Linked DNA regions of Gemmobacter sp. 24YEA27. The protein of the gene in region 2 interacts with the protein of the main gene of each other region in a pairwise test. Links are inferred from orthologs where the notes say so. Each region holds a gene or a part of one and is shown on either strand. Other genes may lie near its edges. The genes, in order: QNO18_RS16325 and def.

What was found.
Region 1: the proteins of def (region 2) and QNO18_RS16325 interact in binary tests that used the Escherichia coli proteins (3 or more experiments, as listed by UniProt). The link is inferred for Gemmobacter sp. 24YEA27 from one-to-one orthologs.

Annotation. Positions count from the first base shown.
Region 1 is NZ_JASJPW010000001.1:3,287,755-3,297,084, reverse strand. Bases 2,634-5,622 are described here. They hold QNO18_RS16325 (aspartate-semialdehyde dehydrogenase), read right to left. Parts: upstream 4,645-5,622; coding sequence 3,622-4,644; downstream 2,634-3,621. Other genes in these bases: QNO18_RS16330 (PspA/IM30 family protein), read left to right, coding at 2,634-3,198. In the rest of the region: tRNA (5-methylaminomethyl-2-thiouridine)(34)-methyltransferase MnmD, read left to right, coding at 1-28; QNO18_RS16340 (DUF4139 domain-containing protein), read right to left, coding at 29-1,663; QNO18_RS16335 (TetR/AcrR family transcriptional regulator), read right to left, coding at 1,821-2,417; more of QNO18_RS16330, read left to right, coding at 2,524-2,633; QNO18_RS16315 (alpha-amylase family glycosyl hydrolase), read left to right, coding at 6,582-8,180; QNO18_RS16310 (MFS transporter), read left to right, coding at 8,382-9,330.
Region 2 is NZ_JASJPW010000001.1:1,178,291-1,187,235, reverse strand. Bases 6,118-8,945 are described here. They hold def (peptide deformylase), read right to left. Parts: upstream 7,879-8,945; coding sequence 7,357-7,878; downstream 6,118-7,356. Other genes in these bases: QNO18_RS05830 (MalY/PatB family protein), read left to right, coding at 8,014-8,945; def (peptide deformylase), read right to left, coding at 6,854-7,357; fmt (methionyl-tRNA formyltransferase), read right to left, coding at 6,118-6,843. In the rest of the region: QNO18_RS05885 (YqaA family protein), read left to right, coding at 47-496; ispH (4-hydroxy-3-methylbut-2-enyl diphosphate reductase), read left to right, coding at 614-1,576; QNO18_RS05875 (LysE family translocator), read left to right, coding at 1,595-2,182; QNO18_RS05865 (hypothetical protein), read left to right, coding at 3,077-3,214; QNO18_RS05860 (GlsB/YeaQ/YmgE family stress response membrane protein), read right to left, coding at 3,232-3,465; DNA repair protein RecO, read left to right, coding at 3,763-4,566; QNO18_RS05850 (MFS transporter), read left to right, coding at 4,675-5,862; more of fmt, read right to left, coding at 5,950-6,117. UniProt on the Escherichia coli protein: Removes the formyl group from the N-terminal Met of newly synthesized proteins. Requires at least a dipeptide for an efficient rate of reaction. N-terminal L-methionine is a prerequisite for activity but the enzyme has broad specificity at other positions.

The DNA.
Region 1 (9,330 bases), 2.1 Mb from region 2 along the record:
GCATATGTCTGCGGGGGTTTTGCGCTGATCAGCGCAGCACCATCCCGTCGGGCCAGCTCATCGTATAGCCGAGCGAGATCTCTTGTTTTGTGCCGGCCTCCAGATCGAATTCCCAGGCCATGATGCCGCGCTGACCCTCGACATCCGTCACCGTCGGTTGTGGCGAGATCGTGGTCTTTACGCTCAGATCCTGCTGTTCCGAATAGGGCACCTGGTCGATCACCTTCACCGGCCAGCTCTCGGATCCGAGGTTTTCGATCCGGAGGATCGCGGTCTCACTCAGCTGGTTCGAGGTCGAGAACACGCCGGTCTGACCGCTGTCGCGCTGCGGCATGTCGCGGCTCAGCGTGATGCTGTCCAGCGCGCCGAAAGCGATTTCGGTTTCTTTGCCGGCGGGGATCAGGCCAAGGCTGGTGGTGCCGACCAGTACCCCTTCGCGGTAAAGCAATGCCTCCCCTGGCAGCAGGGGCTCGCCGGAACTGTTGGTGAATTTTGCCATGACAAAGGCGCTTTGGTCGCGGGCGGGTACGGCAAGAGCGAAGATCCCGGGCTCTGCCTGCAACTGATCGAGCGAGAGGCGCAGATCTTCGACCCCATCGGCGATATCGACCTTGCGCGGGTAATGATAGACCACGCTATCGCCTTCCATCGCGGCATTGGCGCGCAGGATTGCCGGTTCGGCGGCCACAGCTGCGGGGGCGGGGGCCATATCCATCTGACCCGCGCCCATACTGCGCGCCATTTCTGCGGCGGGGGGCTGTTCCTTTTCGATCCAGCGCTGCCAGGGCCAGAGCGTCGAAGGCGCAGATTGTTCGGAGGGGCGCGACGAAGACAATGTCAGGTCGACCCCGCTCCAGTCCTCGCCGGTCTCCTGGCTCACAAGGACCGAGCGGTCGATGGTGAGGCCCGCGCCATCCTTGCGCGTCAGGCGCAGGTCGTAGAAGGGCCGCCAGCTGGCCGCATCGACATAATGGGTGAGGGTGATGGTTTTGGACCCGGCCTCTGTGCTTTCAAAACTGACTGAAAGCACCGCGTAATCCTGTGCAGCGGACGGCAGGGCGGCGAAGCTGGCCTCGGCGTCAGCCAGCGCCTTTTGCGCCTCTTCCAGAGCTTTTTGCGCCGGCCAGAGATCGGCGCGGGCAGCGCTGGCTTCCCCGGCGGCGGCGAGGGTTTCCTCACCGATCACTTTCGCAAAATCACGCAGCGTTTCTGCGGTAGCGCCTTCAGGTGGCTGGCCGCTGATCGAGGCGAGATAGCCTGCCCTAGCATTGGCGGCCTGGATCCGGGCATTGCCTGCTTCGACCGCTGTGGTTGCCGCGCGCAACCCGGCCTCCGCCGCCTCAACAGTGGCTTTCGCAGCCTGCTGATCGGGGGTCAGCACTTCCCCCCGGGGCGGAAGCCGGTCGCTCCGCAGCGAGAAGGCGCCGGTCGAGATGCCCTCTGCCGCCGCCAGTTGCATCAGGCCCGGTGCGGTATCGGCCGGCAGATCGGTGATCAACAGCTCATGCGTCCCGGCAGAGGGGCTGTCGAAGGTCACCTCGCGGGTGATTTTAGCGCCCTGAGGGTAGACGGTGACCGAGGTAATCTGGCTGCCGGCGGTGATCGTGTCGGCAAGTGCGGGGAAGGCGGTGGTGGCCAGAAGGGCCGCAAGAAGGGCACGCATGGAACGGCTCCGGTAAGGGATGACTGCACCAGGCTAGCGCTGCGGGGCGGGCATCGGCAAGAATGGAAAACCCGGCCCAGGGATCGGGGGCCGGGCTGCGTTACAAGTTGTCCCGGGGTGCGGGCGTGATCCCCGGGGCTAGAGGACCCGACCGGGCTCAGGCCGGAAAGCCCCGGCACAGCGCCAGAACAAGATCCGACATCTCGGCATCAAGCTGTGCGCGCGGCACGGCGATGAACCTGTCCTGCAAGGCAAGTTGCACCGCCCCCTGGACCGCGCCGAAAAAGGTCCGCACCCGGATCATCAGCGCCTCCTCGCCAAGCGCAGGGAAGACCTGCGACAGCGGCACCGCGATCAGGGCCATCAGCGCCTCCTGCTCCATTCGCATCCAGTCAGGCAGGGGCTTTTCTGGTGCAAGCTGGAATTCAAACAGGGCCGCCCATTCTTTCTGGCGGTCCGAGGCAAAGGCGATATAGGCCCGCGTCTGCGCCTGGAGCCGTTCCACCGGCGGCGCATCGGCACCGACAGGGTCCAGCGCGGCGCGCAACTCTGCGAGCGTCCTTGTATTGACCCGCATCACCAGCTCATCAAGATCGCCAAAGGCTGTGTACAGCGCCCCGAGCGCGCAACCGGCCTCGGCGGTGATCTCGCGCGCCTTCAGATGCGCAAGGCCGCGCGTCGCGATCTGGCTCGCGGTCACCGCGATCAGCCGCTCGCGCAGGTCTTCCTTGCGTGCCTCGCGATTGCCTGCCATGTCGCGCTCCGATCCGATCCTTGAACGGTGTTCATTTTATTCTTGAACGTCGTTCACAGCTGTGGTTCATGGGGATTTGAACGGTGTTCATACCATGGAGGCGGAGATGTTCAAGACCCTGATACGCATGAGCCGCAGCCGCAGCTTTGATCTGACCCGGGATATCAGCGATGCGAGGGCGCTTGCGGACCTGCGCCAGCAAATCAGCGACTGCGCGGTGGCTGTGCAATCCGCGCAGCGCGCGCTGGCACTGGTGACGGCCCGGTCTGCCCGCGAAAAGCAGATGCTGATGCGGATCGACGCGCGGATTGACGATCTGGAGACCCGCTGCCTCGGCGCGCTGGCGATCGACCGCGATGACCTCGCGGGCGAGGGCGCCGCCGCGATTGCCCGGCTGGAGAGTGACCGCAAGGCGATGCGGGCGGCGCTCGACACAAATCAGCGCGAGATTGCTGCCCTGCGTCGCCACCTCGCCGAGGCCGAACAGCGGATGCGTGAGCTGGACTGCGGCAGTCAAATCGCGACAGCGGCTGAAGACCAGAGGCTGCGGGGGGAGATGACGACTGGCGTGACCGTTGCCATCACCGAGGCCGAGGCGACGTTGGCCCGGCTGCAGGAGCGCCAGCAGATCATCGAGGTCAGCGAGACCTCTCTTTCCGCGCTGACCAGCTGCCAGAGCGCCGAGGCCATCAGCGCCCGCATGGCTGCCGCCGGCTGCGGCCCGGCGCTGGAAACCGACGCGGCGGCAGTGCTCGCCCGTCTGAGATCCCGCCAGAACTGACCCCATTCCCCCGGAAACCCAGCAGAGCGCCATTCAGATGACCAACCTGCCGATCCGCAGCTCGAAAGCTTTCAATGTGTTCAGCTCGTCAGTTTCATATTGGCCGCCGCGATGATGGCGGGCGGGATCTGTTTCATGGAGACGAGCTTCGCCGCCAGGGGCTTTTTTGCCATGGCCGCACTGATGCGGGTCAGCTCCACCGTCGGCGCGCCCAGGGCTCTGCGAGGCAGGGAAGATTCCGAGAGCGTCTGTAAAAGGCCGGAAGAAGTTTCGGGCACCCGTGCGTGACAGGGCGGGCATGACAGGGGGCGTGGCGTGGAGCCCGGACCCGGCACCGGATCTGCTGATCCGGACTGGGCCTCAATGAAAACAGCGCGACAGAGAAATCTGCCGCGCTGTTTCTGTCTTTCGTCACGTAAGGGATCAGCCCTTTTTCAGCACCCGGTTGCCCAAAAGCTCGGCGATCTGCACTGCGTTCAGTGCGGCCCCCTTGCGAAGGTTATCCGAAACACACCACAGCGCGATGCCATTATCGACAGTCGGATCCTGACGGACGCGGCTGACATAGGTGGCGTATTCCCCCACCGATTCGATCGGGGTGATATAGCCACCCGGCTCGCGCTTATCGATCAGCATGATGCCGGGTGCCTCGCGCAGGATATCCTGGGCTTCCTGCCAGTCCAGCGGTTCTTCAAACTCGATATTGATCGCTTCGGAATGGCCGACAAACACCGGCACCCGCACGCAGGTTGCGTTCAGTCTGATCTTCGGATCGAGGATCTTCTTGGTCTCGGCGACCATTTTCCACTCTTCTTTGGTGGAACCGTCGTCGAGGAAGACGTCGATATGCGGGATCACGTTGAAGGCGATCTGCTTGGTGAATTTCTTCGGCGGCACTTCATGGACCGGGTTATAGACCGCTTTGGTCTGCTCCCAGAGCTCGTCCATGCCTTCTTTGCCGGCGCCCGACACGGACTGATAGGTCGAGACGATCACCCGTTTGATCTTCGCGCGGTCATGCAGCGGTTTCAGCGCCACAACCATCTGCGCGGTCGAGCAGTTCGGGTTCGCGATGATGTTCTTCTTCGTATAGCCCATGATCGCATCGGCATTCACTTCCGGCACGATCAGTGGCACGTCGGGGTCATAGCGGTAGAGCGAAGAGTTATCGATCACCACGCAGCCGGCGGCAGCCGCTTTCGGCGCGTAGATTTTCGTCGCATCCGAGCCAACGGCAAACAGCGCCATGTCCCAGCCGGTGAAATCGAAAGTGTCGAGATCCTTGGTCTTCAGGGTCTTGTCGCCAAAGCTGACTTCAGTGCCCAGCGACTTTCTCGATGCCAGAACGGCAATCTCGTCCACCGGGAACTCGCGTTCAGCGAGGATGTTCAGCATTTCGCGGCCCACGTTGCCCGTGGCTCCCACGACGACGACCTTATAGCCCATCGGGGTTCTCCTGTTACCCTGACCCTGCAAGTCGCGCAGGGTAAGCCCGTCCCGGATCATCCGGGAACGAGGCCCCTTATCTGATCGCGGCAAGGTGGTAAAGCGCGTTTGGCGACGGGGGCATATCTCATGGCATTGTCAGCGCCTGTGTTCCGACCGGGGAAGCCTCCGGCGGGGATATTTAAGGACAGATGAAAAGCCTTTGCTGATTTCATCTGTCTCTAAATATCCCGGGGGAGGGCGGCGCAGCCGCGAGGGGGCAGAGCCCCCTCTGCCCGGGTTCAACAGGTACCGCTCAGGCCGGTTGCGCCAGCGGTTGCCGTTCACGGATTGGCAGATGCACCAGGGCGGAAAACGCACCCACGCCCACACCGATCCACCAGACCAGGGTATAGTCGCCATGAAGGTCATACATCTTGCCCCGAGCCAGACGCCGAGGAAGCCGCCGATCTGATGCGACAGGAACACAAAACCGTAAAGTGTTCCCATATAGCGAAGCCCCCAAAGATGCGCGACCAGTCCCGAGGTCAGCGGCACCGTGGCCAGCCAGAGCGAGCCCATCACCGCCGAGAAGATCAGGACCGAGGCCGGGGTGATCGGCAGCAGGAAAAACACCGCGGCTGCTATGGTGCGCAGCACATAGATGCCGCAAAGGAGGTATTTTTTCGTATAGCGCTTGCCCAGCCAGCCCGCAAAAATGGTGCCGGCGATATTGAAGAACCCGATCACCGCAATCGAGACCGCTCCGAGCGCAGAGGTTGTCGTGATCCCGATCATCGCAAGAAATCCACCGGGATCAATCGCGCCGCAGAAATCGGTGACAAAGGCCGGAAAATGCGCGGTGATAAAGGCCAGCTGATAGCCGCAGGAAAAGAAGCCAAGGAAAATCAGCGTGTAGGATGGGTCTTTGAAGGCGCGGCGCAGAACCTCGCCGAGGCTTTCTTCCAGCTCGGCCTTTGAGGCGACATGTTCAGACCGGATGAAGGGCAGCGCGAACAGCGACAGCAGCACCACGCCGGCAAAGATCACGAAGACCCATTGCCAGGAATAATACTGCATCAGGAACTCGGCCATGGGCGCTCCGAAAACCTGGCCCGCCGACCCCGCCGCCGTGCCGATCCCGAGCGCCATCGAGCGGTTTTCGGGGGCGGCGGCGCGGCCGACGATTGCGAGGATCACGCCAAAGCCGGTGCCTGCGATCCCGAAGCCGATGATCACTGCCAGCATCTGATGTTGCCAGGGCTGGGTGGCCATCGCCGTCAGCACAAGACCAAGCGCATAAAGCAGGGCACCGCCGATGATCGCCCTGCGATCCCCGAATTTCTCGGCCAGTGCGCCGAAGATCGGCTGGCCGATCCCCCAGGCGAGATTCTGGATCGCGATGGCCAGGCTGAATTCGCTGCGCGCCCAGTGGAATTCGGTCGCGACCGGGATCTGGAAGACGCCGAACGAGGCGCGGATCGCGAAGCCGATCATCAGGATGACCGAACCCGCGATCAGAACGGGGGTCATCAGCGGGGCTTTGGTGGCGGCGGTCATCTGTGACATCGGGTATTCCTTCTCGCGTCGCGGCACCCTGCGCCGGGCCCCGGGTGGCGTCAAATGCTGAATTGTGATGCATACAAGCGCCCGTGTTCCGGCGCGTGTCAGCCTCACCGGACCTGCCCTCTTGCCCCCGCGACCGGGCGGCGCGAATGTGAGCGCAAACGGGGGGCTGCGACGGAGGCGCGGGAATGCCGGAATGTGCGCGTATACCGGCTGTTCTTATCATGCAGCGGGTGGGGGCCCGCTTTGGGAACGAAGCTGCCGCCATAGGTGCTTTTGCAGCCGGCATGTCCGTGCGGCGGCCCGCGCCATGGCAGGGGGTTAGTCGCGGCAGGGTTTGAGACGTTTCAGGATATAGTGGGTTCAGTGAGGAGGCGGGCGTGAGCAATGCGGTGGGTGACTGGTGGAAGGGCGCGGTGACCTATCAGGTCTATCCGCGCAGCTTTCAGGATTCGAATGGCGACGGGGTCGGAGACCTGCCAGGCATCACCGCGCGGCTGCCATATCTGGCGGGGCTCGGGGTGGATGTGGTCTGGCTCTCGCCGGTGTTTCGAAGCCCGATGAAGGATATGGGCTATGACGTGTCAGACTATATCGATATCGACCCGGTTTTCGGAACGCTCGCCGATTTCGACACGCTGATCGCCACGGCGCATGACCTCGGGCTGAAGGTCATCATTGACCAGGTGATCAGCCATTCGTCAGATCAGCACCCGTTTTTCACGGAAAGCCGCGCCTCGCGTGATAATCCGCGCGCCGACTGGTATGTCTGGGTGGACCCCGACCATGACGGCACGCCGCCGACGAACTGGCTTTCGGTCTTTGGCGGCCCGGGCTGGACCTGGGATGGCCGCCGCCGCCAGTTCTATATGCATAACTTCCTGACATCGCAGCCCGATTTCAACTACCACAACCCGGAGGTGCAGGACTGGGCGCTCTCGGTTCTGCGCTTCTGGCTGGAGCGCGGCGTGGATGGCTTTCGCTTTGATACGGTGAACTACTATTTCCACGACCGGAAGCTGCGCGACAATCCGGCTGACTGGCGCGATCTCGCCGATCCGCCCGACAATCCCTATGACATGCAGGATCACCTGTTCGACAAGAACCGGCCCGAGAACCTGGCCTGGCTGAGCCGGATCCGGGCGCTGCTGGATGACTATGGCGCGGCGAGCGTGGGCGAGGTCGGCGACACCCACCGCGCGATCCAGATGATGGGCGACTATACCGCGCCGGGGCGTCTGCATCAGTGCTATAGTTTCGAGATGTTCGGGCGGAATTTCACGCCCGGCTATTTCCGCGACCGGATCGAAGCGTTCTTCAGCGGCGCGCCCCAGGGCTGGCCGATGTGGGCCTTTGCCAATCATGACGTGCCGCGCCAGGTGACGCGCTGGCTGCCTTATGCGGTCGACCAGGACAGCCTTGCGAAACTGGCGGGCGCGCTGTTGCTGTCATTCGAGGGCTCGATTTGCCTGTGGGAGGGTGAGGAGCTCGGCCAGACCGATACCGAACTCGGCTTTGAGGAGCTGACCGATCCGCAGGGCATTGCCTTCTGGCCGGCGCCGGTCGGGCGCGACAATACCCGCACACCGATGGTCTGGGACGCAAGCGCCAATGGCGGCTTTACCACCGGCACGCCATGGCTGCCGGTGAAGGCGCCGCAGCTGGCGAGGAATGTCGCCGCGCAGGAGGGCGCCCAGGGCTCGGTTCTGGAAAGCTACCGCGCGATGCTGGCCTTCCGCCGCGCCGAGGCTGTGCTGCGCGACGGAAAAACCACCTTCCTGACCGCGCCCGATCCGGTGCTGGCCTTCCTGCGCGGCGACCTTCTGTGCCTCTTTAACCTTGGCAAGGAGGAGGTCAGCCTGCGCCTTGACGGTGAGGGGAGCCAGACCGGTCCGTCGCAGGGCCTTGGGCTGACGCCCGGCATTGTGCGGCTGGACGGCAATGGCTTTGGCTTTCTGCGGATCACCGGCGGGATCCCGGGGCTGAGCTGAGGCGCGGGCTGACCTCTGAGGGGCGGCTGAGCGGCACAATCCCGCCTGATCGACGGGCGTTTTGCCCATTGTTGTGCCTTTTGCAAACCTGCCCTGCATTCGCGCATAGACTGGCCCATGGACAGCCGCCCGCCGTTATCGCAAACAACGCCAAAAGGCTGACCGGCAGATTCCGGTTTCTCATTTCATATCAGGTGCCCCATGTCCCCGCCGCTCAGTGGCTCTTCCGCGCCCGGCCGCTCTTCCGATTATCGCTGGGCGATCCTTGCGCTCGCCCTTGGCGCTTTTGCCATAGGCACGTCTGAATTCGCCTCAATGGGGCTTTTGCCCTGGTATGCGAAAGACCTTGGTGTGCCGGAGGCCGAGGCCAGCAAAGTCGTCGCGGCCTATGCGTTCGGCGTGGTCGTAGGCGCGCCGCTGACCTCGTTTCTGGGCGCAAGACTGCCCCGGCGGCGCTACCTGGCCGGGCTGATCGCAGCTTACGGCGTCCTGAACCTGCTGGCGGCGCTGCTGCCGGGCTTTTCGACGCTGCTGGTGACGCGCTTCCTTGCCGGGATGCCGCATGGTGGTTTCCTTGGCGTGGCGATGCTTTTTGCCGCCGATGCGCTGCCGCGCGAGCAGCGGGCAAAGGGCGTCACCCAGGTCATGCTGGGGCTGACGGTTGCGAATATCGTCGGCGTGCCTTTCGCGGCGCTTTTGGGCCAGGGCCTTGGCTGGCGGTTCGGCTTTGCGCTGCCAGGCGTGCTTGCGCTGATTTCAGCGGTGCTGATCCTGAAACTGGCGCCACGGGTCGGCGTAGACCCCAATGCGCGCCCGATGGATGAGCTGCGGGCTTTGTTCAACCCGTCAGTCCTGCTGACACTTGCGGTGGGGCTGATCGGCTGCGGCGGGCTTTTCGCGGTCTATTCCTTCCTCTCGGCGGCGATGCTTGCGACTGCGAACCCGCCGGACTGGGGCGTGACGCTGATGCTGGCCATGTTTGGCGTGGGGATCACGCTGGGCTCGATCCTGGCGGCCCGGCTGACGATCCGGCTCGGAAATATGAAAGCGGCGCTGTCCCTGCTGATCTTTATGATCCTGGCGCAGGCCTATGCGTCTTACGCGGTGGGCGACTGGGTGCAGATGACGCTGTCCGCCTTCCTGATCGGGC
Region 2 (8,945 bases):
CCATAGGGCGCGCTTCTCTCCAGAAGCGCGCCCTATGGATTTTCTGATGACCCTGGGTCTGGTCGGCCTCGCGCTGGCGGCCTTTATCGCGGCCACGCCGCTGCCGATGAATTCCGAACTGGTCTTCATTGCCCTGCAAGGTGCGGGGCATGGGCCGGTTCTCCTGGTGCTGGTGGCCTCTGTTGCAAATATCCTCGGCTCCTGCGTCACCTATTGGTGTGGCCTGCAGGGCGAGCGCCTGCGCGGCAGCCGCTGGTTCCCCTTCAGCGATCAGGGGCTGATCCGCGCCCGCGCCTGGTTCTCCCGCTGGGGATTGTGGTCCCTGCTGCTCAGCTGGGCGCCGGGCGGTGATCTGATCGTGGCGCTTGCCGGGCTGATGCGGGTCCATCCGCTGCTGTTCCTCGCTTTGGTGACCATCGCAAAAACCGCCCGCTATGCGGTGCTCGCGCTGATTGGGGCCGGGGTGTTCGACAGATTTTCCGGCGTTTTCCTCTGAGGTTTATTCGGGCAACTGAGCGCCTGCGGGGGCTTGCGGCACTGGACCCGGGGACGCTTTGACATTACCTCTCAACCAAGCCAGTCCGCAGACCAGTCCGCTGTGCCATATCCGGAAATGCCCATGACCACGCGCCCGCCTCTGATGCTCTATCTTGCCGCGCCGCGCGGTTTCTGCGCCGGTGTCGACCGGGCGATCCAGATCGTCGAGATGGCGCTGCAGAAATGGGGCGCGCCGGTCTATGTCCGCCATGAGATCGTCCATAACCGCTATGTGGTCGACGGGCTGCGCGCGAAAGGCGCGGTTTTTGTCGAAGAGCTGAGCGAATGCCCCGATGACCGGCCGGTGGTGTTTTCCGCGCATGGCGTGCCGAAATCGGTGCCGGCCGAGGCGACGAGCCGCCAGATGATCGCGGTGGATGCCACCTGCCCGCTGGTCACAAAGGTCCATAGCGAGGCCGCGCGCCACCACACCAACGGCCTCCAGCTGATCTATATCGGCCATGAGGGCCACCCTGAAACCGTCGGCACCATGGGCCAGCTGCCCCAGGGCGAGGTGCTGCTGGTCGAGACACCCGAAGACGTGGCGGGCCTGAGCGTGCGTGACGAGACGAAGCTCGCCTTCGCCACCCAGACCACGCTTTCCGTCGATGACACGGCAGAGATTGTCGAGGCGTTGCGCGCCCGTTTCCCCGCCATCACCGGCCCCGGCCATGAGGATATCTGCTACGCCACCACCAACCGTCAGGCGGCGGTGAAGGCGATCGCGCCAAAGATCGACGCTTTGCTGGTCGTTGGCGCGCCGAATTCGTCAAACTCGAAACGCCTCGTCGAGGTTGGCCGCGCCGCCGGCTGTTCCTATGCGCAACTGGTACAGCGCGCCGGGGATATCGACTGGCGCGCGCTGGAGGGGATCACCGCGCTCGGCGTCACTGCCGGCGCCTCCGCGCCCGAAGTTCTGATCAATGAGGTGATCGACGCCGTCCGTGACCGCTTTGAGGTCACCGTCGAGCTGGTCGAAACCGCCGTCGAGAATATCGAGTTCAAGGTGCCGCGCATCCTGCGTGTGCCCGCAGCTTAAAGGCTGGCCATGGCGATCCTGAGCCCGGAATTCCTGCTGACCGCGTTTATCGTCTGCATCACGCCGGGGATCGGGGTGGTCTATACGCTGTCGGTGACGCTGGGCGGCGGCGCGCGGGCCGGGATCTGGGCGACGGTGGGCTGCACGCTTGCAACGGTCTTCCATATGATCGTCGCGATGGCGGGGCTGGCGGCGGTGCTGCACAGCTCGGCCCTGCTGTTTCAGGCGCTCAAATATGCCGGCGTCGCCTATCTGCTGTGGATGGCCTGGGCGGTGCTGCAATCGGGCGGCGGGATGGCGATCACGCCCGCGCGACTCGTCTGGCGCGGGATCCTGCTCAATCTGCTGAACCCGAAACTGCCTTTGTTCTTCCTCGCCTTCATTCCGCAATTCCTGCCGAAAGAGGCCGGGCTGGCGGATCTGGTCATACTCGGCTCTGGTTTCACGGCCATGACCTTCGCCACCTTCCTTCTCTACGTGATCCTGGGTGCGACCGGTCGCTCGCGCCTTCTGTCTTCCGCGCGCCTGATGACCTGGGTCAGGCGCGTCTTTGCGGCATCTTTCGCTGCGCTCGGCGCCCGGCTTGCGCTGGAGCGCGCGCCATGACATCACCCGGCCATGCCTGATCTTTTCGCCTATACCGACGGAGCCTGCTCCGGAAATCCTGGCCCCGGCGGCTGGGGTGCTTTGCTGATCGCACGCGATGGTGACACCGTGCTGAAAGAGCGCACGCTGTCTGGCGGCGAAGCGGATACCACCAATAACCGGATGGAACTGCTGGCGGCGATCCACGCGCTGGAAAGCCTGACCCGGCCCTCGACGCTGACCGTGGTCACCGACAGCGCCTATGTGAAAAACGGTGTGACCAGCTGGATCCATGGCTGGAAACGGAATGGCTGGAAGACCGCCGATAAAAAGCCGGTGAAGAATGCCGATCTCTGGCAAAGGCTGGAACAGGCGCAGACCGGCATCAGGTGACCTGGCAATGGATCAAGGGCCATGCCGGCCATCCCGGAATGAGCGCGCGGATGAACTGGCCCGTGCAGGTATGGCACCTTACAAAACCGCCGCAAAAGGGTCACAGGAAAAGGCTTGAATGCGGCCTCTGCCTCGCGCAGGCTGGGCCCATGCCACGCCGCAAGATCCTCTCTGACGCCGAAGTCCTGAAAGCGACCGCCAGCTCTTTGCCACGGGGGGCGAAAAGGCGATCAGTTTTGGCAATCTGTCGCGCGCGACAGGTCTAGCAGCATCAACACTGGCGCAGCGCTTTGGCTCGGTCGAGGGTCTGCAGGCGCGGCGGCGCGAAATGGCTGGGAGGAAATAGGTGCCCGGCTCGGGGCGGCAGATCAGGCCAGCCAGGGCAAAGGGCCACAGGCGCTTCTGAAAGCGCTGGAGGATGGATCTGAGGGTGGTTCCGTCCATATCGCCGGCCTCATCCTGCTGAGCCAGCGCGACACTGCGGCCCTGGAGGCCGCCACAGCCTGGCGCTGCCAGGTAGAGATGCAGCTGGCTTTGCGGATCGGCCAGGGCGAGAAAGCGCGTCAGGCGGCACAGATCCTGTTTGCCGCCTGGCAGGGCAAACTCATCTGGGGGATCGGGGATCTGCGACTGAAAGATCTGGTGAAACGGCTCGGATGAGATCCGGCGCCCGCCCATTACCGCATCCAGGTCTTCCAGGCCCAGATCAGCGCCAGTGCCCCCAGAAATGCACCCACAAATCCCGCAGCAGCGCCCAGTGACCAGACAAGGAACCGCAGCGCAAAACCACCGATCAGGGCACCGAATACGCCGATCGCGATTGTGGTCGGCACATCTGTCTGCAACCGCATGACCCGTGTGGCCAGAAACCCGGCCGCAACCCCGATGATCAAAAGTCCGATGAACGGCACGCTTCCCTCCCCTGCTGTCCGTAAACATATGGGGGCGCCGCGCGCCTGACGAAAGACTGCGCCCCTGTTTTCCGGGGAAAGCCTCCGGCAGGGCTCCCCGTAAACGCTGAGGCGGAGCTGCGCCGCAGGTTCACTACAGTGCCTCTGGACCTGCCTTCCACCGGAAATGCTCAGAGACCGGAAACATCACAGGAGCGTCTCTTTGTCTGCCGTTGACTGTACCGGGTCAGTCTGCATCAGCGGACAGGGGCGTCGCTCCCTCTTGTCCCCGGACCGGCCACAGGCGAAACTCTGGCGATGATGGAATGGCATGATCAGGCCCTGGTTCTGGCGGCACGACCGCATGGCGAAACATCCGCCATTCTCACCGTCTTCGCGCGTGAACATGGCCGGTGTTCCGGGCTGGTCAGGGGCGGCGCATCCCGGCGCCTCGCGGCGCATTTGCAACCCGGCAACGAGCTCGACCTGACCTGGACGGCAAGGCTTGAGGACCAGCTGGGCAGTTTTCGTGTCGAACCGCTGCGCTCGCGTGCGGCGGTGCTGGCGGACCGCCTCGCGCTGGAGGGCCTCGGCGCGGTGACGGCGCTGCTGCAGCTCTGCCTGCCCGAACGCGAGGCCTATGGCACTTTGTGGCAGGAGACCCAGGATCTTCTGGATCAGATGACGCGGACCGGCCCGGTCAACGCCAGCTGGCCCGCATATTATCTTTTGTGGGAGCTCCGATTGCTGACCGAGACCGGCTATGGCCTTGATCTGAGTTCCTGTGCGGTGACCGGCGAAACGGAAGGGCTGGCCTATGTCAGTCCCAGGACGGGCCGGGCGGTTTCGGCCCGGGGCGCGGGGGACTGGGCGGCGCGTCTCCTGCCGCTGCCCGCCTCGCTTGCAGCAGGCGGGATGCCGGGCGAGGACGACATCCTGCCAGGCCTCGCGCTGACCGGGCATTTCCTGACGCGTGAGCTTCTGAACGACAGGCCCCGACCCGCCGATGACAAAGCGTCGCCTATGCCGGCGGCCCTGCCCGCCGCGCGGGGCCGGCTTATCGACCTTCTGGCCCGCGCCGGGACGGCGCGCCCGGAGGCGGGGGCACCACCGGCCACCTGATGCCCGCGACACGCTCTGTCGCAAATGGTGCAGACCGGGCTTCTCTTTCGGAGTGTGGTCGGCGGCATGGGCCATTACGATCTCCCCCTTGCTCTCAAACACAGTCCGGTGCCGAAGGTTGAGCATTTCGCACTGCTTGCCGGGCTTGAGGCCGCTGTCCGCGGTATGCTGGTCTCGGCCATGCCCCTGGCGGTCTATCAGAGCCTTGGCGACGCGCAGAAGACCTCGGTCGCCTATCTGGCGGCGGGGTTTGTCGCGCTGTTTTGTGGGCTGATGGTGCCGGGGGTGACCCGTTTCCTGCCGCGCCGCTGGACTTATACCGGGGGGGCGGTGCTGTATCTTGTCGGCACCGCGCTGGCGGTCTGCGGCACGCCGCTGACGATCTCGCTCGCGCTGATCTGCAATGCGATGGCGACGGCGACGGTGTTCATCTGTCTCAACGCCTATGTGCTGGATTATGTCGAACGCACCCGGCTGGGTCACAGTCAGGGGGTGCAGATGGCCTATGCCGCTATCCCCTGGGCGGTGGGGCCGGTGCTGGGGGTCTGGCTTCATCACCAATGGGCGCCGGCGCCCTTCCTGCTCTCGGGCTTTTTTGCGCTGGTGCTGATCGGGGTCTTCTGGTGGCTGAGGCTGGGTAATGGCCGCCAGATCTCGCGGGCGCGCCGGCCGGCGGTCAACCCGCTGGGGTTTCTGTCGCGCTTTCTGCGCCAGCCAAGGCTGATCGCGGGCTGGACCTTCGCGGTGATGCGGTCCTGCGGCTGGTGGGTCTATATCGTCTATCTGCCGATCTATTGCGTCCAGTCGGGTCTGAGCGACAAGACCGGCGGCATCGTATTATCGGTCTCGAACACGTTCCTGTTCCTCGCGCCGGCCATCAACCGCGCCGCGCGCCGGTTCTCGGTGCGCCGCTCGGTGCGGCTGGCTTTTCTGGCGGGCGGCGGCCTCATGCTGGCGGCGGCGATGCTGTCGGTCCTGCCCTGGATCGCGGTTGCACTTTGCCTCGCGGCAAGCTTTTGCTTCGTGACACTGGATGTCGTCGGCGGGCTGCCCTTCCTGATGTCGGTCAAACCCTCTGAGCGTACTGAAATGGCAGCCGTCTATGCCAGTTTCCGCGATGTATCGGGCATTCTGACCCCCGGGATCGCCTGGCTCATCCTGTTCTTCGCGCCAGTTCCCGGGATCTTTGTCGTGGCGGGCCTTGGCTTTCTCGGCTGCTGGTGGATCGCAGGCGCACTCCATCCGCGGCTGGGAGTGGAACGCCCCTCTCGCGGCGGTGCGGATCAAATTTCTTAAAAGAAATTTGTCCGGTTTTCGCTGCGAAAACCGGGCCCCTGGTCAGCCGCGAGCCAGCTTCCTGCAAAAGGTGGCTGGCCTCCGGTCTTAAAGACGGGGGGGCAAAGTGAGGCCTTTGAGCACCTCGGCGGCAGGCATCGGTTTCTTGCCCTCGCGCTGCGCCTCGGTCACCGTCACCGCCCCCTCACCACAGGCAATGGTGAAGCCGGTCAGCACCTCGCCGGGGGCTCCCGCACCGGCTTCGATCCGGGAACGCAGCAGCTTAACCCGTTCCGCTCCCACCTGTGTCCAGGCCCCCGGAAAGGGCGAGAGACCGCGGATCTGGCGGTCGATCGCATCGCAGGGGCGTGTCCAGTCGATCTTTGCCTCGGCCTTGTCGATCTTCGCGGCGTAACTTACGCCCTCTTCATGTTGGCGCGCCGGCACGAGCCCGTCCAGCTGGTCAAGCGCCGCGATCATCGCAGCGGCGCCCAACGCGGACAGCCGGTCATGCAGATCGGAGGCCGTCTCCTCCGCACCGATCCGGGTTTCCTCGCGCAACAGAACCGGGCCGGTATCAAGCCCCGCCTCCATCTGCATGATGCAAATGCCGGTCGCCGCATCCCCCGCCATGATCGCCCGCTGAATCGGCGCAGCACCCCGCCAGCGCGGCAAAAGCGAGGCATGGATGTTCAGACAGCCCCGCGCCGGCATGTCCAGCACCGCCTGGGGCAGGATCAGCCCGTAAGCCACCACCACCGCCACATCGGCCTGAAGTGCCGCGAACACGGCCTGATCTTCGGGCGCACGCAGCTTTTCGGGGGTGTGAACCATCAACCCAAGCGCCTCGGCCCGGGCATGGACCGGGGTTTTGCGCAGCTCTTTGCCGCGCCCGGCGGGCCGGGGCGGCTGCGACCAGACGCCGACAATCTCATGGCTCGCATGAAGCGCTTCGAGCACCGGCACCGAAAACTCCGGCGTGCCCATGAAGATCACCCGCATCCGCGTCTCCTCAGCCGCGTTTGCGGATCTTCTCCGCCTTCGCGATCAGCATTTTCCGTTTCAGGGGCGAGAGATGGTCGAAATACATCTTACCCGCCAGATGGTCGATCTGGTGCTGCGCCGATGTCGCCCAGAGATGCACGAAATCGCGCTCTTCGATCTGTCCCTCTGCATTCAGGAACCTTACCGTCACCGCACGCGGCCGCGTCACCCTGGCTGAGACGCCCGGCAGATTGGGCGAGGCCTCTTCATGGTCGCGCGGCTGCACCGAAGCATGGATCACCTCGGGGTTCGCCATCAGCACCGCCTGGCCGCGCGCCTCGGAACAATCCACCACGGCAAGCCGCAAAGGCACCCCGATCTGCACGGCGGCAAGACCGTAGCCCGGCATCGCCTCCATCGTATCAACCATGTCGCGCCAGATCGCGCGCACCTCATCGGTGATCTCTGCCACATCCGCCGCCGGCGCCTTCAGCACCGGATTTGGGTAAGGCACGCAGACACGTACAGCCATCACATGCCTTCCGAACGCGCGCGTTCGCGCTTCAGCTTTTCCATCTTGCGGGTAATCATCTGGCGCTTCAGCGGCCCGAGATAGTCAATGAAGAGCCTGCCGTTCAGATGGTCGATCTCATGCTGGACGCAGGTGGCCCAGAGGCCTTCAAACGTCCGCTCATCGGTTTTGCCATCGAGCCCGGTCCAGCGCACAGTGACCAGCGCGGGGCGCTTCACCTCGGCATATTGATCCGGGATGGAAAGACAGCCTTCCTCATAGATGTTCAGATCTTCCGATGACCAGATGACCTCGGGGTTGATCAGCGCCATCGGCTCCGGCGTGCCCTCCTTGATGCAATCCATCACCAGAAGCCGCTTCATCACACCGATCTGCGGTGCCGCGAGGCCAACGCCCGGTGCGTCATACATGGTTTCCAGCATATCATCGGCCAGCCTGCGGATTTCGTCCGAGACCTCGGTCACGGGATCGCAGAGCTTTTTCAGGCGGGGATCGGGATGGATCAGGATGGAGCGCAACATGGAGGGGGATTTAGGTCATCCCCCCCCTTCCCTGCAAGGGATTTGCGCATATCTGCGTGAGGCCCGCAGACAGCCGCCTTGATCGCCTGAACGTCACGGGCTAGCCATTCCGGGTATTGTGCAGAAAGACGCCCCATGACCCGCCCCGATTTCGATACGCCCATCAACCGTTTCGGCTCCCATTGCGTGAAATGGGACATGATGGAGACGCTTTACGGCATCCCGCATGACCGGGGCCTTGCGATGTGGGTCGCGGATATGGAATTCCCCCCGCCAGCAGCGGTGCAGGCTGCGCTGCAAAAGATGCTCGATCATGGGGTTTACGGCTATTTCGGCGATGAGCGCCCCTATCTCGAAGCCCTGGTCTGGTGGATGAAAACCCGCCACGGCTGGAAGCCCGATCCTTCGCATATCTTCACCACCCATGGGCTGGTGAATGCGGTGGGGCTCTGCCTGCAGGCCTTTACGCAACCCGGGGACGGCGTTGTCCTGATGACGCCGGTCTATCACGCCTTCGCCCGCACCATCCGCGCCTCGGGGCGTGAGGTGGTGGAATGCGCGCTGAAAAACACCTCCGGCCGCTATGAGCTGGACATCGCCGCCTGGGATGCGCAGCTGACAGGGCGCGAGACCATGCTGATCCTGTGCTCGCCGCATAACCCCGGCGGAAGGGTCTGGACCGGGCCTGAGCTGCGCGAGATCGCGGATTTCGCGAAACGCCACGATCTGATCCTCGTCTCGGATGAGATCCATTTCGATCTGACCTATCCCGGCCAGCGCCATATCGTCATGCCGAAGGCCGCGCCCGAGATCGCCGACCGGCTGGTGATGCTGACCGCGACAACCAAGACCTTCAACATCGCGGGCGCCCATATCGGCAATGTGATCATCGCGGATGAGGGGCTGCGGCAGAAATTCGCGGCGGTCATGAGCGCCATCGGCATTTCGCCCAATAGTTTCGGGATGCATATGGTCACCGCCGCCTGCTCACCCGAGGGGGCCGCCTGGGTCGATGCGCTGATGACCTATCTCGACGGCAACCGGCAGCTGTTTGACGCAGCGGTCAA